Regions from separate parts of the Priestia sp. 3CA3 genome, predicted to be linked through region 3. Evidence: riboswitches for the same ligand, from Rfam matches in the RefSeq annotation. Region 3 holds a riboswitch; each other region holds the start of a gene.
What was found. Region 3 has a riboswitch for S-adenosylmethionine ahead of AC1VNJ_RS18495 (phosphoadenylyl-sulfate reductase). Riboswitches for the same ligand answer to the same signal wherever they lie in the genome.
Positions count from the first base shown of each region.

Region 1: another riboswitch for S-adenosylmethionine. It lies ahead of AC1VNJ_RS15880 (trans-sulfuration enzyme family protein); the one in region 3 lies ahead of AC1VNJ_RS18495 (phosphoadenylyl-sulfate reductase).
Region 2: another riboswitch for S-adenosylmethionine. It lies ahead of AC1VNJ_RS15265 (bifunctional homocysteine S-methyltransferase/methylenetetrahydrofolate reductase); the one in region 3 lies ahead of AC1VNJ_RS18495 (phosphoadenylyl-sulfate reductase).

Region 1 covers NZ_JBXENJ010000005.1:330,104-339,929, forward strand. The annotation lists gene AC1VNJ_RS15825 (hypothetical protein) at 1-11, shown strand, start outside; gene AC1VNJ_RS15830 (YppE family protein) at 57-407, shown strand; partial or broken gene AC1VNJ_RS15835 (hypothetical protein) at 576-824, shown strand; gene AC1VNJ_RS15840 (hypothetical protein) at 804-974, opposite strand; gene AC1VNJ_RS15845 (YppF family protein) at 1,100-1,294, opposite strand; gene AC1VNJ_RS15850 (YppG family protein) at 1,524-1,937, shown strand; gene AC1VNJ_RS15855 (hypothetical protein) at 1,969-2,115, opposite strand; gene AC1VNJ_RS15860 (CotG/ExsB N-terminal domain-containing protein) at 2,267-2,809, opposite strand; gene AC1VNJ_RS15865 (CotH kinase family protein) at 2,981-4,066, shown strand; gene AC1VNJ_RS15870 (spore coat protein) at 4,198-5,289, shown strand; gene AC1VNJ_RS15875 (hypothetical protein) at 5,359-6,021, shown strand; SAM riboswitch class I at 6,188-6,305, shown strand; gene AC1VNJ_RS15880 (trans-sulfuration enzyme family protein) at 6,377-7,525, shown strand; gene AC1VNJ_RS15885 (trans-sulfuration enzyme family protein) at 7,506-8,687, shown strand; gene AC1VNJ_RS15890 (hypothetical protein) at 8,724-8,990, opposite strand; gene AC1VNJ_RS15895 (SIMPL domain-containing protein) at 9,053-9,712, opposite strand.
Region 2 covers NZ_JBXENJ010000005.1:216,958-226,783, reverse strand. The annotation lists gene AC1VNJ_RS15290 (hypothetical protein) at 1-607, opposite strand, end outside; gene ribH (6,7-dimethyl-8-ribityllumazine synthase) at 990-1,460, opposite strand; gene AC1VNJ_RS15280 (bifunctional 3,4-dihydroxy-2-butanone-4-phosphate synthase/GTP cyclohydrolase II) at 1,552-2,745, opposite strand; gene ribE (riboflavin synthase) at 2,762-3,421, opposite strand; FMN riboswitch at 3,700-3,850, opposite strand; gene AC1VNJ_RS15270 (YkvI family membrane protein) at 3,958-4,992, opposite strand; SAM riboswitch class I at 5,325-5,431, shown strand; gene AC1VNJ_RS15265 (bifunctional homocysteine S-methyltransferase/methylenetetrahydrofolate reductase) at 5,539-7,377, shown strand; gene metH (methionine synthase) at 7,378-9,826, shown strand, end outside.
Region 3 covers NZ_JBXENJ010000007.1:2,319-12,144, reverse strand. The annotation lists gene AC1VNJ_RS18515 (YugN-like family protein) at 1-402, shown strand, start outside; gene AC1VNJ_RS18510 (potassium channel family protein) at 412-1,200, opposite strand; gene AC1VNJ_RS18505 (VOC family protein) at 1,268-1,651, opposite strand; gene cdaS (sporulation-specific diadenylate cyclase CdaS) at 1,749-2,375, opposite strand; SAM riboswitch class I at 2,689-2,791, shown strand; gene AC1VNJ_RS18495 (phosphoadenylyl-sulfate reductase) at 3,046-3,759, shown strand; gene AC1VNJ_RS18490 (inorganic phosphate transporter) at 3,779-4,858, shown strand; gene sat (sulfate adenylyltransferase) at 4,911-6,062, shown strand; gene cysC (adenylyl-sulfate kinase) at 6,075-6,674, shown strand; gene cobA (uroporphyrinogen-III C-methyltransferase) at 6,766-7,545, shown strand; gene AC1VNJ_RS18470 (sirohydrochlorin chelatase) at 7,559-8,326, shown strand; gene AC1VNJ_RS18465 (NAD(P)-binding protein) at 8,307-8,915, shown strand; gene AC1VNJ_RS18460 (MgtC/SapB family protein) at 8,943-9,620, opposite strand; gene AC1VNJ_RS18455 (AMP-binding protein) at 9,740-9,826, opposite strand, start outside.

The DNA.
Region 1 (9,826 bases), on a different contig from region 3:
ATACAGTATAAAGATTGTTTATGTTACAATAGTCATCGTAGAGGTGACGAATAACGATGAATGAAGATGTGAAAAAAAGTACGGAGATCATGTTTCAATATAATGAAGTAGCTGTAGAACGATTAGCGTCTATTCAACAGGAAGAAAATTATGAAGTGAAATTTTTTGAAGAAGTAAAGCCTTATGGAGACATTTTCTTCAAAGAACTTGATGAATGGGCTAGTCTCGTAACGGAATGGCTGAAGAAAGAGCGACCAAAATATATTCATGTTAATCAAGTAGAGACGTTAAAAGAAAATTTACAAAACGTTGTACTACAGTCATTTTATCCCGAGACGCGAGAAAAGCGATTTAAAAAGATGTATCACTCAAATAAGTATGTGCTCGAGTCGATATTGAATAATTAATCCCGGCCTTCCGTTAAGATCTACAAGGTGGGGATTTTCTATGTGTGAGATTGTGACAAAAGTATTTCACACGAATTTAAAAACGAACTATCGATCAAAAATTTTGATTCGTAGTTCGTTTTTTTTGATGAGAGGCATAGGTTTCATTTGTCTTGTTCCTTCTAGCAGTTGATTGGAGGGCAAGGCGAAGACTCCTGCGGGAAAAGCGGAACAGATGAGACCCCGCAGGAGCGTACGCGACGAGGAGGCTCAGCGGCCGCCCGCGGAAAGCGAAGCCTTGCACCGAGATCAACTGCGGTGTCATAAGCGGTTCAGCTCATGTATCCCATTTGTTCGTTTCTAGATTGGATTCATTTTGTTATGTCCCAGCCTCTTTTTATCATGATCAATAAAAAGTTAATCAAAATCTTTTTGTGATTGGATAGAAACAGCTGGGTGATCTTGTGAAGCAACTGTATCGATATGATAATCAACTTTTTCGGTATGTTTAGAAGCAACGGCGTTATTTGTTTTATTTACTGCACTTTGTCCTTGTTTTTTATGATCAAAATGTTTTCCACGACTCATGAAATAAACCTCCTTTATTGAATACTACGTTAAAGCCTTTATAGTATAAACAAGTCAAAAAAGAAGTATGTGTCCACTTTATAGGAAACAAAGAAACCACCGATTTCTCAGTGGTAGTAAAAAAATTAATCATCTTGTGCACTAAAATCAGGCTTAGTAGCTCCAATTTGTTCGAGTTCACGTACAGCGGCTTTGTAATTCATAGGAGTTAAAAAACCTTTTAAATACTGCTGCTGAGCAAAATCGAGTAATTCATTACTTGACTGCGGCTCATATTGTTTCACCGCTATAAAAGCTTCTTGAAGTTCGTTCACATACATGTAAATTCCCTCCTAATCCCCATTTGTGCCACTACGTATCGTAGTATCACTTGTTCTTATCGTACCATATATTTGAATAATCTCGTTTTTTTGAAAAATTTAAACTTTCGACAGAAACCTACATATTTTTGAATACGTTCTCCAAAAGTACAAGTAGACGAACGTCACCTCTTATTTCTGCATACATACTATATATTATGTAATATTAAAAAGGAGGTATTGATTTTGCATGTATACAAGTAAGCACTATCCGTATTATGAGCAACATCAACCAGAACGTTTTGATTTAAGTCAGGTACATCCATTTCCACAGTATCACCAGCAGCCATGGACGGAAGCTTATATGCCGCAACATCCTTACGCTCAGCAACAAATGCCTTTTGGCCCTCAGCAAATTCCCTATATGAACGGAATGTACCAGCAGCCCATGTACAACAATGCAGGTGCGCCTTTTAATCCATACCCTAAAGCTCAGCAGCAAAAGCCTCAGCCATCTCAATTTCAGTCATTAATGTCTCAGTTTAAATCGAGTGATGGCAATTACGATATGAACAAGATGATGAATACTGCCGGGCAGATGATGGGAGCTATGAACCAATTAACATCCTTAGTAAAAGGATTTTCCGGGATTTTCAAAGTATAAGGACTAGAAGTTATTTTCTAGTCCCAGCTTATTATTTTTTCTGTTGATTTTTCAAATAGGTTTCTCCAAGAAGTGCAAATACTTCATTGTAAGTTAGTCCAGACTGCGCATTTAAACGTTTGATTTCTTCGACATCTGTGGTTGATGAAGTTAAAATTCGATGCTTATTTTTTTTCATAAAAGCTCTCCTTTTCTATTTCTATGTAAAATGAATAACGCTCCATCTTAGTATATTTCCAAATGTGCACCTTCTATAAGTGGAAAAAAACGCCGAAGACATTCGTAGTTCTTCGGCGTTTTTTTGCAATAAAGATGAGTGTTTAGAGAAATTAAGAGCGGCGAGTAGAACGACGAGAGCGGCGAGTAGAACGACGAGAGCCGCGAGTAGAACGACGAGAGCGGCGAGTAGAACGACGAGAGCGGCGAGTAGAACGACGAGAGCGGCGAGTCGAACGACGAGAGCGGCGAGTAGAACGACGAGAGCCGCGAGTAGAACGGCGAGAACGGCGAGTAGAACGACGAGAGCGGCGAGTAGAACGACGAGAGCGGCGAGTAGAACGGCGAGAACGGCGAGTAGAACGGCGAGAGCGGCGAGTAGAACGACGAGAGCCGCGAGTAGAACGACGAGAGCCGCGAGTAGAACGGCGAGAGCCGCGAGTAGAACGACGAGAACGGCGAGTAGAACGACGAGAGCCGCGAGAAGAGCGACGCGTACCGCGGGTAGAACGGCGAGAGCGGCGGCCAGTGCTACGAGAAGAGCGACGTGCCTTTGTTAGTGGACCGGCAGTTGGCTCTTGAAACATAAAAGATTTCAGTTCTGTACATTCTAGGGCTTCAGCAGCCTCTTTAATTTCTTCAGGTGTAATATGCAATACAAAAACCTCCTTGTCAATTGGACTAGGTCTTGCATTAATAGAATACGCGCTGATGCTTGTCCTTGATATGAGTCAAAAGTGGAGTTTGCGGAAATAGTTGATGCTGCGGGGTATCATGGAGAATTTACCCTTCATATACTTTAATAATTGAAGAAAGGTGGTCGAATCATGAAGCAAAAAGAAGTCCCTCAATACGCTCTGTTTGTGAATGTAAAAGATTTAAAGGAAATGCAAAGAGATATTTGGTCAGAAGAAGCGGTTCAGGCAACGATGAAGTTTAACAAAAAACGCTACGATATTGATTTGCTCCTAAGAGGCTCACATATTCGGAAGATGAAGAAAAAGTCATATTATATTGAATTTTATTCTCCGAAAATATTTCAGCGCGCCAAAGAAATACACCTAAACGCTGAATACAAAGATCCATCGCTTATGCGTAACAAATTGTCCCTCGATTTTTTCTCTTCTTTAGATGTTTTATCTCCCCACTCTCAGTTTGTCACTCTTAAGATTAATGGGAAAAATGAAGGAATATATCTTCAGCTCGAATCGGTAGATGAACTATTTTTGAAAAAAAGAAATTTAGCGGATGGATCTATATTTTATGCAGTAGACGGAGATGCTAATTTTTCTTTGATGAGCGATTTGGATAAAAAGCCAAAAACAACTTTGTTATCTGGATATGAAGATAAAGCAGTGAGAGAAGGAGACGAGGAAAAATTAGAAAAGTTTATATTTAATCTTAATACATGGACAAATACGGAATTCGAACAGAATATTGAGAAGTACCTGAACGTCGACCGCTACTTATCTTGGTTAGTCGGTATTATTTGTATGCAGAATTACGACGGTTTTGTCCATAACTATGCGCTCTATCTAAATCATGAAAGCGGGCGCTTTGAACTAATTCCATGGGATTATGATGCAACTTGGGGAAGAGATGTAAATGGAAAAGTAATGGAAGGAGACTATGTCCGTGCACAAGGATTTAATACGCTTACAGCTCGCTTACTGGCGGTGAACAGCATTAAAAAGAGATATATTCAAAAAATGAACAATGTTCTAAATAATCAATTTACAATAGAATACATGAAACCAATCATTTATCAACTGCATGAGTATATTGCTCCATATGTATTAAAAGATCCTTACGTAAAAGATAACTTGGAGCAATTCCATAAGGAACCAGACCTTATGCTTTCTTTCGTAAAAGACCGAACAGCGTACATTAAAAGTCATCTTTTTGATTTTTGAATTTTACTAGACTGATAGGCAAAAGTGGAATTTAAGAATAATAGGCAAATGCAGGAAGACAATAGCTGTACATGATACGTATATATACATTATGAATGACCAATAAGGACAATTAATAAGGAGGAAAAATAATGAGTAACTATTACTACGACCAAAATCAAGACCAAACTCAAAATGCCAATCGTAGTCGCGCTCGTAAAGTTCAACAATCTGAAAGCACGGGCTACTCTGCCCACTTTAAACCATTAAAAGGGAGAGTAGTAACTGTCTATCGCGGAGGGCCTGAATCTAAAACGGGATATTTAATTGACGTTCAATCAGATTATTTAACACTTGCTCTTGAAACAAATCAAAATAACAACCAGCAAAATAATCAGCCGGCTCAGCTTATTCCACAGCAGCAGTATACATTTATTTATTATCAGCTTGCCCATGTTAAAAGCATTACAGAGGATACGAAGTCTAATTCGGCACAAACATTTTCTGGATTTAATAGTGAAGTAGAACTTCACAGAGCTAACACATTTGCAGGTACTCTATTATTAATGAAAGATAAGCAGGTGCAAATAAATCAAGGTGGTCCAGAGAAGAAAGTGGGTAAAATCCTTGACGTATTAGGCTCATTTGAATCTGCGTATGTCGTATTATTAACAGAAGATGACGGCGTCGTTTATATCAATGTAGAGCATATAAAGAGTGTAAGTGAAGTTGTAAGCAAAAATACACCTGTTGTTCCGCAAAATCCATTATTAGTTGAAGAAACACCTGATTATATCAAAGCGAAAAGTTTTAATGAACTGTTTGAAGAGTTTTCACATAGATGGGTAGCTATTAACGGTGGAGGCCCAGAGGCTGTGGAAGGTGTATTAGTTCAAAGCCGCAGTGGAAACTTTACTCTTGTACAAAATAATCAAGTTTTACGTTTACAACCAAGACACGTAAAAACCATTGCCTTAGGATCAAAAGGATCTTTCAAGCAAAATGAAGAAAATTCTGAGCAAAATGGAGATACAAATGAAGAAGATTCTATGCAAGAGTCAACTACAGTAGATAGAACCGGAGGTCGCACGGATGGCCGTACTGGAGACCGTACCGGAAGACGTACCGGAAGACGTACAGGAGGTCGCACAGACGATCGCTCGGGAGGACGCCGTACGGGTTCACGCTCTTCAACACCAGGTGAAAAAGTTATTAAAACGAAAAATTATCGTTGGAAAGCATGACGAACTGGAACGTAAAAGGTGCTTATAAAGCACCTTTTCTATCATATAGGAAAAAGGAGGAGAATGAGAATGAGTATGAATCATTATATTGATAAAATTGTTGAAGTCGATATATCAGGGAAAACAACGTTTATAGGAAAACTTGTTGATCTCGGGTTAGATGTAATGGTTTTATATAATGGACATGATTATTTGTATATTCCTCTTTTACACATACATCGCTTGCGAGAGGTTTCAGAAGAAGATTATACACCTTTACGAACCATAGAAGAGAACTTAATAGAAGAAAGTCAGCGGATTTCTTATCGTAATATTTTACAGCAGGCAAAAGGGAAATTTATTGAAATTTATGTAACAGGAGGAAAATCATTGCATGGCTATATTACAAGCGTGCTGAATGATTATCTTGTGTTTTATTCTCCAGTGTATAAAAATGTCTTTGTTTCTCTACATCATTTGAAATGGCTTACCCCTTATAGTAATGAGTTAACCCCTTATTCTTTAAGTGACAAAGAGCTCCCAGTAAGGCCTGCCTCTGCACCTTTTGTCAGAAACTTTGAAGAGCAGCTTAAAAAATATGAAAATCAACTGGTCGTATTAGATTTAGGGGATCAATCAGAAAAAATTGGCGTACTTAAAGAAGTTTCTAATAATATTGTTGAACTAATTACGGCAAATGGAGAAAGTATGTATTGGAAGTTAGCTCACGTAAAATCTGTGCACTTGCCTTAGAAAAAGAGACCTCGGTGTCGTCTCTTTTTTTATGTACTTATCAGGACAAGTATATTGAATAAACAAATGAGATGATTTAAATTTTTTAGAAAATTATGTTGACAATAAAGAAAATCTTTATTAAAGTTAGTAACAACAAACGTTAACCACCAACAATTATATAGAACTCTTATCAAGAGTGGCGGAGGGACTGGCCCTGCGATGCCCGGCAACCATCAAATGAAACATTCATTTGAACGGTGCTAATTCCTGTGGAACATCAGTATTGTTCTAACAGATGAGAGAAATCGTGTATAAACGAACACTCTTCCATCTGTGAAGAGTGTTTTTTATTTTGAGTTAAGGAGAGAAATAGATGAAAATTGAAACTTTATTAGTTCGTTCAGGAGTAGGTCGTGACCCTTCAACAGGTTCTATTACAACACCCATTTACCAAGCATCAACATTTGCTCATCCTGCTTTAGGGCAAAGTACAGGATTTGACTATGCACGTACGGCAAATCCTACTCGTACGGCATTGGAAGAAGCAATTGCTGCTTTAGAAAAAGGCGAAGTAGGAGTAGCATTCGCTTCAGGAATGGCGGGTGTAATGTCAGTTTTAGCGCTATTTAAAAACGGAGATCATTTAATTGTATCAGAGGATTTATACGGAGGAACGTACCGAGTACTAAATGAAATCTTTTCAGAGCAAGGAATTACTGTTTCGTACGTCAACACAGCCCATCTCGAGCAAGTAAAAGATGCGCTTCGTCCCAACACGAAAGCTTTATTCATTGAAACACCTACAAATCCAATGATGCACGTGACTGATTTGCCAGAAGCAATTGCGTTAGCTAAACAGCATGATTTGCTTACTATCATTGACAATACATTCATGTCCCCTTACTATCAGCGTCCTTTAGAGCTTGGAGCAGATATTGTGATACATAGTGCAAGCAAATACATTGGGGGTCATAATGATGTAGTTGCTGGTCTTGTAGTCGCTCGATGTAGTAGCTTAGGAGAAAAAATTCGTTTTTATCAAAATGCAGCTGGGGCAATCTTAGGTCCACAAGATAGCTGGCTGTTATTGCGCGGTATTAAGACGCTAGCGCTTCGTATGGAAAAACATAACGAAAACGCACTGAAAATTGCAAATTGGCTTACTGCTCATGATCTCGTGGAAAAAGTGTATTACCCTGGTCTTGAAACACATCCGGGCTATGAAATCATGAAGAAACAAGCAACTGGATTTGGAGGCATGATTTCTTTTGCTGTCTCACACCCTGACATCGTGTCAGTACTTTTAGAAAATGTTAAAGTTATTACATTTGCAGAAAGCTTAGGAGGCGTGGAAAGTTTAATGACATTCCCAGCTCGTCAAACACACGCTGACATTCCGGAGGAAATTCGAAATCGTGTCGGAGTAACAAACTGTTTACTTCGATTATCAGTTGGAATTGAGCACGCAGATGATTTAATTAAAGATTTAAAGGAGGCATTTGATGCATACCAACAACAATAAACATAGATTTGGTACGAACTTAATTCATGCAAATACAGGAATTGACGGTCATTTTGGAGCGGTTAACGTACCTATTTATCAAGTATCTACATTTAACCAAGAAGATGAGACGAACAACGGCCGCTATGACTATTCTCGTTCAGGAAACCCAACGCGTGAGGCTTTAGAAAACACTATTGCTCAGCTAGAAAATGGATACGCTGGTTTTGCTTTTTCATCAGGTATGGCTGCTATTTCATCGGTGTTATCTATTTTTGAATCAGGGGATGAAATTTTAGTTTCACACGATACGTACGGCGGGACATATCGTGTATTAACACGATTATTTTCAAAGTTTGGTATCAAAACAACTTTTGTTGATACAACGAAGGTTGAGAAAGTAGAAGAAGCTATTACAAAAGATACGAAGGCTATTTATATCGAAAGCCCTTCAAATCCATTTTTACAGGTAACGGATATTAAAGCAGTAGCAAGTTTGGCGAAGGAGCACAATCTCCTTACAATTGTGGATAACACGTTTTTAACACCTTATCTACAGCAGCCGATTGACCTTGGTGTAAATATTGTCATTCATAGTGCTACAAAATATATCAGCGGCCACAGTGACGTCATTGGCGGTCTAGTTGTGGTAAGCGATGAAAAGCTAGCGGAAGAAGTAAAGTTTGTACAAAATGCTTTTGGTGCTATCTTGGGACCACAGGATTGTTTTTTACTGCTTCGAGGCATTAAGACATTAAAAGTTCGTTTAGATCAGCAGTTAAAAACAGCGCTGCAGTTTGCAAAGTGGCTTGAAGAACAATCTCTAGTGAGCCGTGTATACTACCCGGGCTTAAAAAGTCATCCGGACCACAAACTCATTTCAGAACAAGCAAATGGATACGGAGCTATGATTTCTTTCCAAGTGCAGGATGAAAAAGTAGCACGACATATTTTACAAGGAGTCAAATTAGCTTCAATTGGCGTTAGTCTAGGTGCAGTTGAATCCATTCTCACGCATCCTGCAACAATGTCTCATGCAAGTATCCCAAAAGAAGTACGTGAAGAAAAAGGAATTACTGATTCACTTCTTCGCCTTTCAGTAGGGTTAGAGGAATTCGAGGATTTGAAGCAAGACTTTAACGCTGTTTTTCAAAGCTTAGAAGAAAAAGCGTTAATTAAATAAAAAAAGGACTTCCATTAAGGAAGTCCTTTTCTATCGTTATATACAGCTATCTAAAAGGTTTGTGTATAGGGACGCAAGCGCAACTTTTTCATCAGAGGAAAGGCTGCTGTTTAGAATTCTTTTTATGCCAAGGTGATATTTGACATGCGGTGTTTGCCGAACGCGCGGATGAGTCATTTCATCTCTTAAATCTTTCAAAATGGCTTCGTGAAGCTGATCTTCACTTGTCATGGATTGTTTGGAAGCAAACGAACGGTTTAACCATAGGGTTTGATAAGCTGCTAGTAAATGTTCAGAAGTCATTGTGCAAAGAGCTCCTTTAGATTAGTTTCTTCATTATAATAATCTATAGTTTATCATAAGTATTAATACGTGTACGTAACTTTTACAGAAGCGGATACAGTCAAGGACTGAGCTTGGATAGGGGGAGAGGCTGCTAATAACTTAGGCGAGGAGCCAGATGACTGATAGACGGGGCCTTCTTCGATTAAAATGGGGATTTGGTTAATAGGGAGCTGCAGCGTGTTGGCAATGGTAAAGGCCTTTTCTTTAGCGTTAAGCAAAGCTTTACTTATCGCTTCTTGTTCATATTTATCATCATTTGTAACGTGAAATTGAAGATCTTGCGCTACGTTGGCTCCGCTTGAAAACGTAGCGTTATAAACATCGCCAGCTTGTTTTACATCTTGTACTCTTACTCTAAACAAATGCTGTACTTCGTATCCTGTAAGAGTCGATTTTCCATCGCTGTAATCATATTTAGGATTTATAGTGAATGAAGCTGTTTCAATTTGCTGGTCGTTGATTCCAAGTTTTTTTATCTCTTGCAGCAGAGTATTTGAAACAGCTGAATTTTCTTTTAAGGCTTCTTGAACGTCTCGGTTTTCCGTGCGCGTTCCAATCGTCATGGAAATTTCATTTGGAATGGCTGAAGCACTTCCTTCACCAGTTACTTTAATTTCTCTATTTTGTGTATCTGCGCGCAGTTGCTGTGTAGGTTCGTAAGGGAAATAAGAATGTTGCATACAAAAACCTCCTTTATTAATCTTTAATATATATATGATAAGGAAGAGAGATTAAAAACAAAAAGAGATTGAGATATAACTAAATCAATTCAATCTACGTTCACTATCACAACC
Region 2 (9,826 bases), on a different contig from region 3:
CATAAATCATCGTTGCATTTACGGAATCATGAGTAACCGACGCAAACCATCCCGTATAAAACCAATTATTATGAAAGTATGCTAACAGCAGAAACATAATAGTAGAAGTAATGGCGAGCATTCCCAGAAAAAATGTAGCGTAATGCACAAATGTCATATACCGTTCTGTTAGCCATACATACCAAATCTTTGAAATGCTAAAGCCTATAGTCATTAAAACGCCTGTATAAATTGTTTTCCACCAGTGATGTGTATAAATATCCCAGTGTAAAAATAATTCTTCAATCCCCATAAACATAGCCGAAATGATTAAAATATAGCGAAATTTTAATTGATAAGCAGCTACCACCATAGCCATGATTGGAAAAGCAAACGTTTGAGAAGTTAAGGACCCAAACAAATTATCAAAATATTCATTGGTCATAAAATCAGGATCGTACTCGTAACTTTCAAACAACACAAATACAACATACTCTAGTACATAAGCCATTCCAATGATAAAAAAAAGCAAAACGACTAGCTTTTTATCTTTTTTACGTATGAAGACTGTAAGCAAAACGGCTGTGCTGATAATAATCAATGCAAAAAAAGCAGTATAATGAGGCATAGACGTCTCCCTTTTACGACCTAATTATTACTTAGAGTAAGACGTTTTAGCTAAATTATACATAGCTAGCTGCTATTCAAAAGAGATTGAGACATACTACATCAATCTAATCTAAAGGCGAACAAATCGGATACATGAGATAGTATGGATCGCTTGCTGCACTGCAGGTGATTTCCCTGCAAGGCTTCGCTTTCCGTACAGGAGCCTTCGCCCTGCTCTCCACTCAACAGTTAGAAGCCTACATACAGGAAACCTATGTTGTAATGTAACCCTAACCATGAAAAAATCCGAACGATTCATCGTTCGGATCTTCTTTCAACTACCATACTTTTGTTTCAGCCTCTTTTAACTCTTTATCTTACAAAAACTGGAATGACCTCTATTATCCTTCAATCATTTTTGAAAGGTTGGCCATTTCGATAGCTGATGCTGCAGCTTCCCATCCTTTGTTTCCTGCTTTTGTTCCTGCACGTTCAATTGCTTGCTCAATTGTTTCAGTTGTTAATACACCAAAGATAATTGGTACGCCTGTTTGTAAGCTTTGAGATGCAACGCCTTTTGCTACTTCATTACATACAAAATCAAAGTGTGGAGTAGCTCCTCGAATAACCGTTCCTAGCGTAATAACCGCGTCATATTTTTTAGATTCAGCTAATTTTTTAGCGATTAATGGAATTTCATAAGCACCCGGTACCCAAGCCACGTCTACATCTTCATCAGCTACGCCGTGACGTTTAAGCGCATCTTCTGCTCCACTAAGTAAACGCCCTGTAATAAATTCATTAAAACGCCCTACCACGATTCCGATTTTTAATCCTGTGCCAACTAAATTTCCTTCATATAAATGATTCATCTCTTGTTCCTCCTGCTAGTAGTAATATATAGTTATTTACATTTCTTTTCATGAATTAGCTTCATTTGTTATAACGAAAAAAAGTGTAAACTTATAAATGTAATAAATGACCTAGTTTTTTAGCTTTGGTATCTAAGTATTTTTTATTGGCATCCACTGCCGGCATTTGAAGAGGCACTCTCTCTACCACTTCAAGGTCGTAGCCTTTTAGCCCAGTAATTTTGCGAGGATTGTTCGTTAAAAGCTTCATTTGTTTGACTCCAAGGTCCTTTAAGATTTGAGCACCGATTCCATACTCTCGTAAATCCGCAGCAAACCCGAGTTTTTCATTCGCTTCTACGGTATCGTATCCTTCTTCCTGCAGCTTATATGCTCTTAGCTTATTTAATAAGCCAATACCTCTGCCCTCTTGACGCATATACAGCAGAATGCCGCGTCCTTCTTCTTCAATTTGCGTAAGAGCTGCGTGAAGCTGAGGACCGCAGTCACAGCGCTCAGAGCCAAACACATCTCCAGTCAAACACTCGGAGTGAACACGCACGAGAACGGGGCTATTATGATCGATATCACCTTTGATAAGAGCCACATGTTCTTTATTATCAAGTTTATTTGTATATCCTACAGCCTTAAAATCACCAAATGCCGTAGGTAAGCTTACTTCTACTTCACGGCTAATCAGCTGGTCATGTTTGCGGCGGTAGGCAATCAAATCTTTTATTGTAATCATTTTTAAATCAAATTGCTCTGCAATCTTTGTTAAATCCGGTACGCGTGCCATTGTTCCATCTTCATTCATGATTTCACAAATAACACCCGCAGGCTTTCCTCCTGCTAACACGGCTAAATCAACAGCGGCCTCTGTATGACCCGCACGCTGCAGAACGCCCCCGTCTTTTGCAATCAACGGAAAAATGTGTCCTGGTCGTTGAAAATCACTTGCTACCGTTGCTTCATTTACAAGAGCCATAACGGTAGCAGAACGTTCGTACGCACTGATACCTGTTGTACTTGAAATATGATCAATACTTACTGTAAATGCTGTTCCATGTACATCCGTATTGTTCACTACCATTGGGTGAAGATTCAATTTATGCGCAATTTCTTCATTAACAGGTGTACAAATTAATCCTCTTCCATGAGTAGCCATAAAGTTAATAACCTCAGGCGTCGTTTTTTCGGCTAATGCAATAAAATCTCCTTCATTTTCTCGATCTTCATCGTCGCATACAATAACCACTTTTCCCTTTTTTAACTCTTCAATGGCTTCTTCTACTTTATGAAACATCTCTTTCACCTCACTGTTAATTTGTAAAACCATGCTGCTGCAATAAATCCTTCATATTACCTGAACGATTCGAGACGCCAGGAGTTGACTTATTCGTCATCATTTGATGCATATATTTAGCTAACATGTCGCATTCAATATTCACCTTGTCTCCTCGCTGTTTGTCTCCCACGACTGTGTGAAGCACCGTATGAGGAATAAGAGAAATAGTAAATGATTGGTTGCTGACATCAAAAATAGTAAGACTTGTTCCGTCTACAGAAACAGATCCTTTTAACATCATAAATTCACGAAGTTCAGGGTCGACTTGAATTTCATAATAAAAGGCATTTCCTTTACGTGTTTTGCTTACAATGGTTCCAATTCCATCAACGTGTCCGCTAACGAAATGCCCTCCAAACCGGCCATTTGCAGCCATCGCCCGTTCTAAGTTAACACGTGATCCAACGGTTAGAAGCTGCAGGGTACTTGCTTTAATCGTCTCCGGCATGACGTCGACCGTAAATTCATTTTGAGAGTAAGCTGTTACGGTTAAACAAACGCCGTTAACTGAAATACTGTCCCCTAAGTTCACATCTTCTAACACGGTCTTCGCATCAATCGTAAGAACAATTGCTTCTGTAGCCTTTTGAATCCGTTTTATTTTTCCAATTTCTTCAATAATACCTGTGAACATTTTCTTCACCTGCTTTGGCGCTATTCCAACTTCTTATGCCGTTTTGAAATAGCAGCTGCTTTTTTTTCATATTTATCTTTCCCCCAACCACTGAAAATAAAAAAGCCCCTTGAACAAATGTCCAAGGGGTCGGCTGAGCTGAATCAGTTTTATCTATGCAAAATTCCGCTAATTGTATACGAAATAAACAGTTATGTTTTGTGTATGAAAACAAGGGTAGCTTTAAAAAAGGCAAACCTGTCCCTTATTAATACAACACAAAAAAACAACTGTGCTTCCTGATCCTTCTCCCATCCAGACTTTTACTGTCGGCTCTAGATTTTAACTAGATCCACCGCTAACATACATCGTATGAAAACGGGTCACGGGCTTAAAAGCATATGCTTTATCACCGCCGGTTGGGACTTACACCCGACCCCGAAGGATAATATATTCGACTGCTAGAGTCTTATTTGTTTTACATTATAGCAAAGTAAAATCGACTTGTCACATCATTTAACTTCGTTTTTTCACATCCGCTCTTCAAAATCCAGCTTTTAGCTTATTTTTTCTTTTTTAATACATAGCATCCATACAAAAGCTAGTCCAATATAGCCAAATATCGGATACAAAAACTCAAGAAGCTGAGCATATCCAAATTGCCCGATAATAAAGCATGCCAAGATAATAAACGCAAAAGCTTGTTTGTCATTCAGGGGAAGAAATGATTGAAGCTGTTTAGCGATTCCAAATACATTTCCAATCAATGTAGTAAAAATCTCGCCTAACACAACTACCGTAAATAAAACATTCACCCACGCTGAGATATTTTTAACAACGGCACTCATAGGAATATCAAGTTGAAATGAATAAGGCAAATTGGAAAGGGCAAGATGAGTAGAAACAAGCATAAACGTAAGTACACATCCTCCTATTACGGCCCCTTTTTTGATCACGCTCTTATCTTTCACGGAGCTTCCTAATGGAACTAAAACGGCCTGAGCCAAAGCTAGATTTAGGGAAATATATAAAAAGGGACTAACCGCCCACTTCCACTGTGTGACGAGCGTTAAGTCTGGCTTCGTTTGAATCAGTGAGAAATAGCTGACATTTGGCACAAAGATGATAAAAGCAAATGAAAGCATCATCGGCACAACAAGAGAATTAACCATTAAAATACCGTTAATTCCTCTTGCGATAAATATATAAGTTAAAACAATTGTACAAACCATCCCAACAGGAGGCCACAGCCCGAACTGTTCTTTTCCTATTGCCCCCGTACTCGCTAGCATGACTGAAGTTACTCCAAATAAAATGACGATCATTACACCGTTTACCGCTTTTCCAAGTACATCACCAAATAAATATGTATTAAGCTGCTGATAAGAAGAAGCCCCAATTGCGTGCGAAAGCAGCATCATTTTCGAACCTAGCCAAATAAAAAACAAGCCGCTGACCAAAATTCCAACCATTCCAAGTTCCCCGTACTGTGTAAAAAATTGAACAATTTCCTTGCCTGTTGCAAAACCGGCTCCTACAACGGTGCCTACATACGTAGCAGCAACCTGCAGCGTGAGTTTCCACCTTTTCATGCCCATCACCCTTCTACCCTTCATAGTTCACTATATGTAGAAACGGTTAAAAAAAGACGAGCCTTTTATATGTAAATCCTCGCCTCACCCGGTGCTGTTCCTTTTTCGTTTTTTTATTTCCTTCTTGTTTTTTTCATGAAAACCCTTTATCCCTTAACATAACGGCAGTTTTCAAACAAAATATACGGATATTTTTCCTTTAGCTTTTAAATTTTCCTCAATATTTGCTGGAAATTCACAATTTACTGTTGTATAATTTCTAAAAATCAGATAAATTATTAAATAAGTATTCTTTCTATTTAAAAAAATATGTTTCAATTATATACAATTGATTCTTATCATGAGAGGTGGAGGGACTGGCCCTTTGAAACCTCAGCAACCAGTCGTTAGAGACATGGTGCTAAATCCAGCAAGCAATTTATTGCTTGGAAGATAAGAAGGCGAAAAAAGTCTTCTTCTTAAGAAGACTTTTTCTATTTTATCGGCATATTGCATAAAACGAATCACTCGTGAAATAGAAGCGGAACAATTTAAGGAGGTTTTGACATGGGGTTACTTGAAGATTTAAAGTCTAAAATTTTAATTGGGGATGGTGCCACTGGTACCCTCCTTTACTCACACGGTATTGACAGCTGTTTTGAAGAACTAAACATCACCAAACCAGAAGAGGTTTCTCGTATTCACAGAGCCTATGTAGAAGCTGGTGCAAACGTTATTCAAACAAATACGTACGCTGCTAATTATCAAAAACTTGCCCGTTATGGATTAGAAGATTCAGTCAAAGACATCAATGTTGCTGGTGTAAAATTAGCGAAACAAGCTGCAAAAGATCAGGCTTACGTGGTTGGTACACTCGGCGGAATTCGTTCTTTCCAAAAAAATGCTATTAGTTTAGAAGAGGTTAAGCGAAGCATTCGTGAACAAATGTTTTGGCTTTTAAATGAAGGCGTGGATGGCCTTTTATTTGAAACATACTATGATTTCGAAGAATTAAAGACCGTTCTTACACTAGCAAGAAAAGAAACGGATAAGCCTATTATTACCCACGTTTCCCTGCATGATATTGGCGTACTGCAAGATGGGCGTCCTTTAGCAGATGCATTAAAAGAATTAGAAGACTTGGGAGCAGATGTTGTCGGGCTAAACTGCCGTTTAGGTCCTTATCATATGATTCAGTCTCTTGAAGAAGTACCGCTTCCTGATCGTGCTTTCTTATCAGCTTACCCTAATGCCAGCCTTCCGGCGTATGTGGAAGGCAAGCTGGAATATGAAACGAATGAAGACTACTTTGTAGAAAGCGCGCGTTTATTCCGCGAACAAGGGGTTCGCTTAATTGGAGGATGCTGCGGTACAACACCAGCTCACGTACGCGCCATGTCGTCTGCCTTAAAAGACCTGCCTCCGATTACAAGCAAAGTCGTTAAAATGAGACCAGCCGTTACGGTTCAAGAGCGTGAGCAGCAGGATAAACCTCATATGCACGAAATTGTGAAGAAGCGCCGCTCGGTTATCGTCGAGCTGGATCCGCCTAAACAGCTTGGTCCGACGAAATTTTTAGAAGGCGCAAAAGCACTTGATAAAGTCGGCGTAGATGCTATTACATTAGCTGATAATTCTCTTGCCTCACCTCGCATCAGCAACTTGGCAATGGCAACACTGATGCAACAAGAAACAAAAGCACGACCGCTTATTCATATTACCTGTCGCGACCGAAATTTAATTGGACTTCAATCTCATTTAATGGGACTTCATACGCTAGGAATGAATCAAGTGCTTGCAATTACCGGTGATCCGTCAAAAGTTGGCGATTTCCCTGGCGCCACTTCGGTCTATGATTTATCTTCATTTGACTTGATTAGTTTAATCGCTCAGTTTAATGAAGGCCTATCTTATTCCGGCAAACCGCTTGGTCAAAAAACCAATTTTTCCATTGCAGCTGCCTTTAACCCAAACGTGCGTCACTTAGACCGAGCCGTTCAGCGCTTGGAAAAGAAAATCGACTGCGGGGCTCACTATTTCATTACTCAGCCTCTCTATTCAACTAAGCAAATTGAAGAGGTATATGAAGCAACCAAACATTTAACAACACCGGTATACATCGGGATCATGCCGTTAACAAGCGCAAGAAATGCTCGATTTATTCACCATGAAGTACCTGGAATTAAATTATCAGAAGATATTCTAGAACGTATGGACGCAACGGGAAATGACCGGATTCGCGGTGAAGTCGAAGGCCTTGCGATTGCAAAACACTTAATTGATACAGCATATGAGCTATTTGACGGTATTTACTTAATTACGCCGTTTATGCGCTATGAAATGACCGAAATTCTAACACGCTATATTCATGACAAGCAACTCGTTACATCAGAAAGGAAGATATAAATGAGCTCACTTATCGAACAACAACTAAAGAAGCGAATACTCGTCATCGATGGAGCAATGGGAACGATGATTCAAGATGCTGATTTAACCGCTGAAGATTTTGGCGGCGAAGAATATGAAGGCTGCAACGAATATTTGACCCGAACAGCGCCTCATGTGATTCAGCGCATTCATGAAGAGTACTTTGCAGCGGGTGCTGACATCATTGAAACCAATACGTTTGGCTCAACATCTACCGTACTTGATGAATACGATTTAGGCCACTTGGCGTATGAATTGAATATCGAAGCTGTGAAGCTTGCTTGTGCAGCCCGCGATAAATATTCAACTCCCGAATGGCCTAGGTTCGTAGCTGGAGCTATCGGCCCTACCACTAAAACTCTCTCTGTTACGGGAGGTATTACATTCCCTGAGTTAGTAGAATCGTACGAAGAGCAAGCTCGGGGTTTGTTAGACGGCGGCGTCGACTTACTTCTAGTCGAAACCTGTCAAGACATGCTGAACGTAAAAGCTGCGTTTTTAGGCATTACAGCGGCGTTTGAAAAACTGAAAATAGAAGTTCCAATTATGATTTCAGGAACGATTGAGCCAATGGGAACAACTCTCGCTGGTCAAGATATCGAATCTTTTTACTTATCACTGGAACACATGAAGCCTCTTTCAGTCGGACTTAACTGCGCGACAGGTCCTGAATTTATGACGGATCATATTCGCTCTCTTTCAGACCTAGCCACTTCAGCTGTTAGCTGTTATCCAAACGCTGGACTTCCGGATGAAGAAGGCAATTATCATGAGTCCCCTGAGCTGCTGGCTCAAAAAATTAAAGGATTTGCTGATAAAGGCTGGCTGAACTTTGTAGGCGGATGCTGTGGTACAACGCCTGCTCATATTAAAGCACTTGCTGAAGCGGTAAAAGAGGTTGCTCCTCGTTCGCTTGATCGCTCCGAGCATAATCATGCTGTAACCGGTATTGAACCGCTTGTATATGACGATTCTATGCGCCCTCTTTTTGTGGGAGAACGTACGAATGTAATCGGTTCTCGCAAGTTCAAGCGTCTGATTGCGGAAGGGAAAATTGAAGAAGCATCTGAAATTGCGCGTGCTCAAGTTAAAAATGGTGCTCACGTTATTGATATTTGCTTAGCAGATCCAGACCGTGAAGAAATGGAAGACATGGAGGAATTTATTCAAGAAGTTGTAAAAAAAGTGAAGGTTCCTCTTGTAATCGATTCAACTGACGAGAAAGTTATTGAAAAAGCTTTAACGTACTCGCAAGGTAAGGTCATTATCAACTCCATTAACTTAGAAGATGGTGAAGAGCGTTTTGATGCAATCTTGCCGCTAGTAAAAAAATTCGGTGCAGCTCTGGTTGTCGGTACAATCGATGAAACAGGCATGGCCGTTACTGCAGAAAGAAAAGTAGAGATTGCTAAACGCTCACATGATTTGCTTGTTGAAAAACATGGCTTTAATCCAAAAGATATTATTTTTGACCCTCTTGTGTTTCCTGTAGGGACTGGTGATGAACAATATATTGGTTCTGCTGAAGAAACAGTTAAGGGAATTAAAATGATTAAAGAAGCCCTGCCTGATTGCCTGACCATTCTCGGCGTAAGTAACGTGTCATTCGGTCTTCCTCCAGTCGGACGTGAAGTACTAAATGCGGTTTACCTTTATCACTGTACGCAGGCTGGACTCGATTATGCCATTGTTAATACAGAAAAATTAGAGCGCTATGCTTCTATTCCAGAAGCTGAAATTGAGCTTGCTAATGCGTTATTATTTAACACAACTGATGAAACGTTAAGCACGTTTACGGACTTTTATCGTGATAAAAAGAAAGAAGCAAAAGTAGAAATTTCTACGTTAACACTTGAAGAACGATTGGCAATGTATATTGTCGAAGGTACAAAAGAAGGATTGCTTCCTGATTTAGAACAGGCTTTAGCTCAATATGATGATCCGTTAGATATTATTAACGGACCGCTTATGAAGGGGATGGCGGAAGTCGGACGTTTGTTTAATGACAACCAGCTGATTGTAGCAGAAGTGCTTCAAAGTGCGGAAGTTATGAAAGCATCCGTTGCCTTTTTAGAACCTCATATGGAAGCAACTGAAAATGATTCTGGAAAAGGAAAAGTGATTCTTGCAACGGTTAAAGGCGACGTGCACGATATCGGTAAAAACTTAGTAGACATCATTTTAAGCAACAATGGTTTTAAAGTCATTGATTTAGGAATTAAAGTAACGCCGCAGCAGCTGATTGAAGCAGTAAAAGACGAAAAGCCAGACATCATTGGCCTGTCAGGTCTTTTAGTAAAATCAGCTCAGCAAATGGTTTTAACTGCACAAGATTTAACGCAATCAAGCATTGATGTTCCAATTATGGTAGGAGGCGCTGCCCTTTCCCGTAAATTTACTGACTTTAAAATTGCCCCAGAATATGAAG
Region 3 (9,826 bases):
ATTGAATTATCTTCAAGATTAGACGGCACATTATTCAAGCTTTATGAATTAGAAAAAACGCTTAAGCCGCTTGGGTATAACATTGGAGGAAATTGGGATTATGATCATGGTTCATTCGACTATAAGATGAATGATGAAGTCGGCTATCAGTTTTTACGCATCCCGTTTACAGCTACGAATGGAGAACTGGATTCTAAAGGAACAACCGTACAGATTGGTACGCCATTTTTACTTTCACATAAGTATCAAATTGGCTTAGATGACAATGTTCACAATGGAAACGTGGGTGCTTCATTTAACCAGTTTGCAGAACCCCAAGACGCAGACGCTTCATTTCCAGAAAAGTATATCAGCTTAGGAGAAGAGCTAATTAGAGAGGCAGAAGAGGCGCTGCTTCAATAATTGAAAGGATTATTCTTTTCTTAAACTCTCTAATTTTTTCACAAAAATATGTTCGTACATGACCTGACTAATCAACTCGTTTGTTTTAATCATTTCATTTACCCCCAAATTTTGCGCATTTTGAATATGCTTTTTTGTTAACAGTTCAACGATGCTGTAAATAGAAGGGTTCAATCCTTGCAGAGCGACTAGCGTAACAATCGTATTCATGTCTGCATATTCTTCTGTCTTATGCTGATCGGCAGTAATCAGCACTTTTTTTGCGCACCGAGCATTGGCAAGTTCTAATACCTCATAGTGAGAGGGACTTCCTTTAATAAAATGAACGCGATCACAGATCATGGGGTTTTTAGTCAGAGAGTCGTCGATAAGAACAATGTCTTCTTTATGAAATGCGTCGCGATAAGACTCTAGCACGAGTTTGGCGCGCTCATTCCACCCCACAACGATGAAGTGATCTTTTCCATAAAACTTTAAATTCCCTTCCAAATAAGCGCTCTCAGCGGAAACAGCAATTTTAGAAAGCGTGACAAAATAAGTAGTAATAAATCCCGTTCCAACCAGGACTAAAATAATTGCAGCTAACCTTCCAATCGTAGTGGTGGGAGCAAAATCACCGTATCCTATAGTAGAGATTGTAATAATAACCCACCAAATTCCTTCAAACACATTCCCAAACGTTTGCGGCTCTAGGAAATGTATAAGCATGCCGAAAAGTAAAACAAGGCAGCCGATAATAAAAAGAAGCCGCACTAAAATAGAACGACGAAAAAGTCGGAATAATAGCCATTCCATCATAAAAAAACCTCCAGTGATTAGTCATAGCCACAGTATGACCATTTTTCACTGAAGGTATAAGATATCTTTATCTTTTTACTTCGTAATATTCAATCCATTCTTTGTCTGGACCGTAGAAAAATAAGTATCTTGCTTCATTTGGCAAAGTTACAATGTTTTCTTCCACAAATGAAACGCCTGCTGATTTTAAACGCTCAAACTCCTCTTCAATTCCATCTACTGCCAGCGCAAAATGATGAACTTTACCTTCACTAGGTAAGCTTGAGTTATACCCTTGAATTAACTCTACGATTACATTGCCTTCTAAACCTAGAAAAGCTAGCTTCAAAGACGGATCGGTATGTGGTAGTGTTTCGATGAGCTCCAATCCCACTTTTTGTGTATAGAACTCAATAGATTCTTCTATATCCTTTACTTGAACGCCTACATGTTCAAATTTTAAAATTGCCATATGCATCACCCGTATCTATAGTATGTAAAAACTATGAAATATATTAAAGAGAAAGGATAGATAAGTCAAGATAGGGCTGCTTATCAGGAAAGGGCTCTTAAATCATATTTTTGCTGGAGTGAATAGGGTAGAGGCTTCCATCAAGAGCAAACGAAATTTTACCTGTTTCTTCAGATACAACTAAAATTAATGCATCCGATTTTTCCGACATTCCAATTGCTGCACGGTGACGTGTTCCCAACTTTTTGTTCGTTGAAATAATAGACGAGAGAGGTAAAACATTAGCAGCTGAAATAAGCTGATTATTTCTAATTAGGACGGCTCCGTCATGTAAGGGTGTCCCTGGATAGAACAGTGTCTCAACTAGCGTAGCGCTGACAGGAGCTTGAATAGGCATTCCTTTTTGAATAAGAGGATCAACATTTTGTTCCCGTTCAATGACAATTAAAGCGCCGTGACGTTTCTCAGAGAGGTTATGAATAGCTAGGGACAGAGCAGCGTATTCAAATGTATAAGGCGATAAGTAATGACGCAAGTAATAAGAGGCGGCCGTAGCTTGAACATCTTGAAATAACCTTCTCATCTCCTCAAAATCACATAAAATACAATGATCACTCGTGTCTAAATGTTTAATTAAATTAGAGGCTTCAGTTGAAATCTGCTGTAAATATGTTCGCACATTATTTTTAATTGTATCGTCTAATTGAAAGGGTTGTCTCTCCATCTTATATAGCTCCTATCTGTCAGTCAGTGTTATCTGTAATGTGTGCTAATGTGGGTGAATTATCCGTAAAGCTCATAAATCCGTTATTAATTTTATAGAGAGATTTTGCATTTTATTTAGCAAGAGAACATAAAAAGTCGGGGAAAAAAGAAAGCGTTTTATAAACTGATATGTTCACATTTGGGTTAAATTTACATATGTTGTTTTAAATAAAAGTATAGATATTTCTGTGAATTTAAAGTATAGTTTTCTTATCGGATATATAATTTTTAATGTTGACAAATATTCTAAATATGCTAAAATTTTTAAAAAATGCTTATCAAGAGTGGTGGAGGGATCTGGCCCGCTGAACCCCGGCAACCTGCTTAGCAAGGTGCTAATTCCAGCAAAGTGTGTATCATTTTGAAAGATAAGGTGAAAATTATTGCCTACCCAGTCTTTCAATACGGAAGACTTTTTATTTTGATATAGCGCAAGAGATATTTTGAGGAGGGACAACGATGACTGTAAACCCCCGACTTAAAACAAACCTTTGAACACGCCGAAGCAAAGTAAGAATTAAATAGTTTCGCTGACTAGACACACTAGAGGCGGTTTTATCCAATTCTAGTGGGTAAAACCGTCTTTTTTTATTGGATAACGCGGATAACTAAGAATTGGAGTGGAGAAAATGGCAGACTTATATACGTACGAAAACTGGAGCGATACATTTCCAGAGTTCGACAGTAAAGATGAAACAAAAGGAGCCCTTTCAGCATTGCAGTGGGCGTATGATACCTATGGAGATTCAATTATTTATGCGTCAAGCTTTGGGATCGAAGGAATCGTGTTAATTGATTTAATTTCAAAAGTGAAAAAAGATGCTGAAATTGTCTTTTTAGATACAGGGGTTCATTTTAAAGAAACATATGAAGTGATTGATGCAATTAAAGAACGCTTCCCTGATTTACGTATTCATATGAAAAAGCCGGATTTAACTCTTGCAGAACAAGCTGAAAAACATGGAGATGAGCTTTGGAAGAGTCAGCCTAACCTATGCTGTCAAATTCGAAAAATCATTCCGCTAAGAGAATCCCTTGCTCCTTATGATGCGTGGATTTCCGGTTTGAGACGTGAGCAGTCTGAGTCTCGTGCCAACACGAATTATTTTAATAAAGATGAGAAATTCAAGAAGGTGAAAGTTTGTCCGTTAATTCATTGGTCATGGAAAGAAATTTGGCGTTATGTGTATAAGCATGATTTGCCATACAACAAACTTCATGATCAAGGCTACCCAAGTATCGGCTGTGAGCCCTGTACCGCACCTGCCTATAATGTAGACGATTTACGTTCAGGAAGATGGGCAGGTACACAAAAAGTGGAGTGCGGATTACACGAATCTTAAATACGAAAGAGCTGAATAAATGATGCTTTTATATGTTGCCTTTATCATTGCGCTTTTTTTTGCAATGAATATTGGGGCAAGCGGTGCAGCAGCTGCTATGGGCGTTTCATACGGCTCCGGTGCAATTAAAAAGCGAAGAGTGGCCCTGTTCATCTGTGCTGTAGGAATTGTGCTCGGAGCTGTTACCGGAGGCGGTGAGGTGGTAAAAACCATCAGTTCAGGTATCATACCTGAAAAACTGCTGTCAGTAGAATTAGTTATTATCATTCTGGCTGCTGCAACGCTGTCACTCTTTTTCGCGAATTTGATTGGTATCCCTTTATCAACAAGTGAAGTAACAGTTGGCTCAGTTGTTGGAGTAGGGGTAGCTTATCAATCTCTGTATGTAGAAAAACTTTTAATTGTCATGTCTTTTTGGATTATTGTTCCGCTAGTTTCATTTGTTATTGCTTTTTTGATTGGGAAATTGATAAAGCGCAGAGCGCATAAAAAAGAAGCAGAGGGAAAGTGGAAAAGAGTTTTAACGATTTTAGTTATTGCAACGGGATTCTTTGAAGCCTTCTCAGCTGGAATGAACAATGTGGCAAATGCTGTCGGTCCTCTAGTAGGAGCTGGATTAATGGATGCTACAACGGGTGTCATAGCAGGAGGATTGGCGGTGGCGCTCGGAGCTCTTTTACTAGGAGGCCGAGTTATTGAAACAAACGGAAAAAAAATTACTCGCTATTCTGTAGGAGAAGGCTGTATTATCTCGGGTACTGGTGCTTCTCTTGTTACAGTCGCTTCACTGTTTGGTTTGCCAGTACCGCTTACACAGGTCACTACGTCTTCTATTATTGGAATAGGCGCAGCGAAAACGGGATTTACGAAAGAACAGCGAGAAGTGGTCATTCAAATGTTAAAGGTTTGGGTGGTATCCCCTGTATTTTCACTCGTAATCTCATATGTTCTTGTGAAATTAGTACTTGAAAGCGACTTATATTCATTTGTGGTGCTAGCTAGTGGATGTATTGCTACAGGAGGTATTCTAAGCTTAGCTAGAACGACTAGAAGAAAAAGAGCAAGCCTGCAGTCGGAAAAAGAAAAAATGACTGCGTGATTCAAGTGCTTTTTATTATATTGTGTTAATTACTTAAGGAGGATTTTACAAAATGACAACAATTCAAGCACACGGTGGAGAATTAATTAATTTATATCAACCAACATATGACTACACGTCACTAACAAAAGAAATTGAAGTAGACAACATGGCTCTAAGCGATTTAGAACTAATTGGAATTGGTGCTTATAGCCCAATTACGGGGTTTTTAGGAGAAAAAGATTATCAATCAGTTGTTGAAAATATGCGTCTAGCAGATGGAACTGTATGGAGTATTCCTATTACTCTTCCCGTAACAGAAGAGCAGGCTAAAGAATTAAACATTGGCGACAAAGTAAAACTAGTTCAAAGCGGTGTGACATATGGTGTTTTAGAAGTTTCTGAAGTATATACGCCAAATAAAGAAAAAGAAGCGGAAAATGTGTACCGCACAGCAGAACTTGCCCACCCTGGTGTGAAGAAAATGATGGAACGCCCAAATGTATATGTAGCAGGTCCAATCGTACTTGTAGAACGTACACCTAAAACGCGTTTTGAAAAGTATTACCTAGATCCAACTGAAACAAGAGCAGCATTTGAAGAGCGCGGTTGGAAAACGGTTGTTGGATTCCAAACTCGTAACCCTGTTCACCGTGCGCATGAGTATATTCAAAAAACAGCATTAGAAATTGTAGACGGCCTGTTTTTAAATCCACTTGTAGGAGAAACAAAGTCAGATGATATCCCAGCAGATATCCGTATGGAAAGTTATGAAGTACTTTTAGAGAACTATTATCCTAGCGATCGTGTAGCTTTGGCAGTTTTCCCTGCTGCAATGCGCTATGCTGGACCTAGAGAAGCTATTTTCCATGCAATGGTTCGAAAAAACTTTGGATGCACGCATTTCATTGTAGGCCGTGACCACGCTGGTGTTGGTGACTACTACGGAACATATGATGCACAAAAAATCTTCAGTAACTTTACGGCAGATGAATTAGGAATTACACCTTTATTTTTTGAACACAGCTTCTACTGCAAGAAGTGTGAAGCGATGGCATCAACGAAAACATGCCCTCACAGCAAGGAAGATCATATGATTCTATCTGGTACCAAGGTACGTGAAATGCTTCGTAACGGAGAAGTGCCACCAAGCACATTCAGCCGTAAAGAAGTAATTGAAGTGTTAATTAAGGGATTAGCAAAACAAAAAGTATCTTCAAAATAAGGAGCGGTTGAAGTGAGTAAATCAACAAACATTACGTGGCATGATGCTGGAATTACAAAACAGGAAAGACGCGAGCAAAATAATCATCACAGTTTTGTATTATGGTTTACGGGCCTTTCGGGTTCAGGTAAATCTACCGTAGCAAACGCAGTGGCAAAAGCGCTTTTTGATAAAAATATTCGCAATTATGTATTAGATGGTGACAATGTTCGTTTTGGCTTAAACAAGAATTTAGGGTTTTCTGCTGAAGATCGTACAGAAAATATTCGCCGTATCGGTGAGGTTTCTAAGCTGTTCGTAGACAGCGGTCAAGTGGTACTAACAGCATTTATCTCTCCATTCCAAGAAGATCGCGCTCAAGTGCGTGAGATCTTAGAGGGGAATGAATTTTTGGAAGTATACGTAGAGTGTCCGTTAGAAGAATGTGAAAAAAGAGATCCAAAAGGCCTTTACAAAAAAGCAAGAAGCGGAGAAATCCGTGATTTTACAGGAATTGATTCTCCCTATGAGTCACCTGCTAATCCTGAAGTAACAATTAATACAAGCACACAGTCTGTAGAAGAATGTGTACAAACTGTTATTGAATATTTATCTAACCGAAAATTCATCTAAATGACAGCGGACTTTGTCCGCTGTTCTAATTCAAATTAAAATTTGGGAGCGCTGCGGAGACGTGGAAATGATGGAAGGGTGAAAGGCATTCATGGGGAAAGTATATCTAGTCGGTGCAGGACCAGGAGATCCAGATTTAATTACATTAAAAGGGTTGAAAGCAATTCAGCAAGCAGATGTTATCTTATATGATCGTTTAGTGAATAAGGACCTGCTGGAGTATGCTAAAAGTGATGCTGATATTATTTACTGCGGAAAGCTTCCAAACTACCATACCCTCAAGCAAGAAACAATCAATAACTTTTTAGTGAAATTCGCTAAAAAGGGGAAAATTGTAACGCGCTTAAAAGGCGGAGATCCATTTGTTTTCGGACGCGGAGGGGAAGAAGCAGAAGCTCTCGTGCAACAGGGCATTTCATTTGAAATTGTTCCAGGAATTACATCAGGTATCGCAGCTGCTGCTTATGCAGGAATCCCTGTCACTCACCGGGAATACAGCGCAAGCTTTGCTTTTGTAGCAGGACACCGTAAAGACAGCGAGCATGATGCAATCAAATGGGATAGCCTAGCCAAAGGTGTAGATACTCTTGCCATTTATATGGGAGTGAGGAACTTACCGTACATTTGCCAACAGTTAATGGAACATGGAAAAACCTCAGCTACGCCAATTGCATTGATTCACTGGGGCACATGTGCGGACCAGCGCACTGTAACTGGAACTCTTGGTACAATTGTTGATATTGTTAAAGAAGAACAAATTGAAAATCCCAGTATGATTATCGTTGGTGAAGTTGTAAATTTTCATGACCGATTGAATTGGTTTGAGAAGACTGGACAGCATTACTATTCGTATGCACAAGAAGCTTACTAAAGAGGTTGATTATATGGATGCAGTTTTATATGTTTGCCATGGCAGCCGCGTAAAAGAAGGCGCTGATCAGGCAGTTGCTTTTATTGAAAGATGTAAAAAAAATCTAGATGTACCGATTCAAGAAGTTTGTTTCCTAGAGCTAGCTTACCCTACTATTGAACAAGGATTTGAAGCGTGTATTGAACAAGGTGCTACTCGTATTGCCATTGTGCCGCTGCTGTTATTAACAGCTGCCCATGCAAAACATGATATACCTGAAGAAATACACAAAGTATATGAACGCTATCCACAAGTAGAAGTACTGTACGGAGAACCGTTCGGCGTAGACGAACGAATTGTTGATATCTTAGTAGAGAGAATCAATGAAACCAATGTGGATAAGCATGAAGATTCGATGGTATTGCTGGTCGGCAGAGGAAGCAGTGATCCTGCTGTAAAAAAAGATTTTAACGAAATAGCTCAACTGCTAAAAGGTAAAGGAGCTTTTAAAGAAGTGAGCACATGCTATTTAGCTGCCGCTGCCCCTAATTTAAAAGAAGGCCTGCACCTTGCTAAACAAACTTCGTATAAGCAAGTATTCGTTCTCCCGTACCTTTTATTTACCGGTATTTTAATGAACGAAATTAAGGAAGAATTGGAGCAGTTATCAACAGATGACCAGCAGTTTATCTTAGCAAACTACCTAGGTTATCATGATGGACTTGCACACATTTTAAGTCATCAAGTAAAAACGTTATTATCGAGTAGAGGAAATCAATACGATGTATACCGTTATGCTTGATTTAAAGGATCGTTCGGTCTTAGTAGTTGGAGGCGGAACAATCGCAACTCGTAGAATTAAAGGTTTTTTACAAGAAGGAGCAGCCATTACAGTGGTTGCTCCAACTGTTTCAGCTGAAATAAATGAGTGGGAAGCTAAGAATCAGCTGTGTGTAAAAAGAAAAAAAGTAGGAGAAGAAGACTTACTTAATGTTTTTTTTATTGTTGTAGCTACAAATGATAAAGCTGTGAATAAGTTCGTTAAGCAGCATATTAAAAATGATCAGTTGGTTAATATGGCCAGCGGTTTTTCCGATGGAAATATTCAAATTCCTGCACAGTTTTCTAGAGGGAGATTATCGCTAGCAATATCCACAGATGGCGCTAGTCCTTTGTTGACAAAACGAATAAAAGAAGAATTATCTTCGAATTATGATGAGAGTTACACACAGTATACACAGTTTTTGTACGAATGCAGAGTTCTTATCCACAGATTGAATGTGTCAAAGAGCCGTAAACATGAGTTGTTAACAGAAATTATCGATGATCAATACCGGCTGTCTCTAGTAAAACAGAGGGAATTTTTACAACAGATTGAAAAATATAAATAAAAAAACGGCCAATTGGCCGTTTTTCATTTATACATTTTCAACTTCAATGCTACGAATACCGCTGATTTTTTGAATCTCGTAATACACTTCTGTAGTAGGACGCTGATTATTAACTGACACTTTCATACGTATATATAATTCATTGGTGTCTAAATCTTTGATTCGAATATTTTTTATTGTAATATTCTTTTCTCTAATGCTGTTAGTTGTATCAAAAATATTGTGCTTATCAGCCAGCTTAAGTTGAAGAATAAGCTCTTTCTCGCGCAGTTGCCTAGGCCCTAGAATAGTAATAAGGAAAGGGAGAAGTTCAACGCTGATGATGAGCAGTACAACTCCGGTAATAGCTTCGGGATAAAACCCTGCACCTACAGCAATACCTATACCTGCTGCCCCCCAGATAATAGCGGCTGTTGTAAGCCCAGAGATGCTGTCATTTTCTTTTCGTAAAATAACACCCGCTCCTAAAAAACCAATTCCAGAAACAATTTGAGCAGCCAGACGAAGCGGGTCCATTGTGATATGATCACCTTTATTAAAAATTTGAGAAGACTCAATCGAAACAATCGTGAGTAAACAGCTAATAATGGAAATTACGAGAGATGTTTTTAAACCAACAGGCTTTCGTTTTAGTTCCCTTTCAATTCCAATAATAAGACCAAGTACAGCAGAAATACCTAATTTGAGCAACATTTCATTTTCCATTATTTTCACCTATTTCAATAGACATTGTTGTTTATATCTGTATGAAAGAAGAAAAACAGATATGTATCAGTATAGTAAACTTTTCTTCATAATGACAGGTGAAATTCGAAAAAATCTGATTATTTATAAAGCGCTACGATCGTTTCTTTTAATTTATATTTTTGAATCTTGCCGGATGCCGTCATGGGAAAGTCGTCTATAAAATA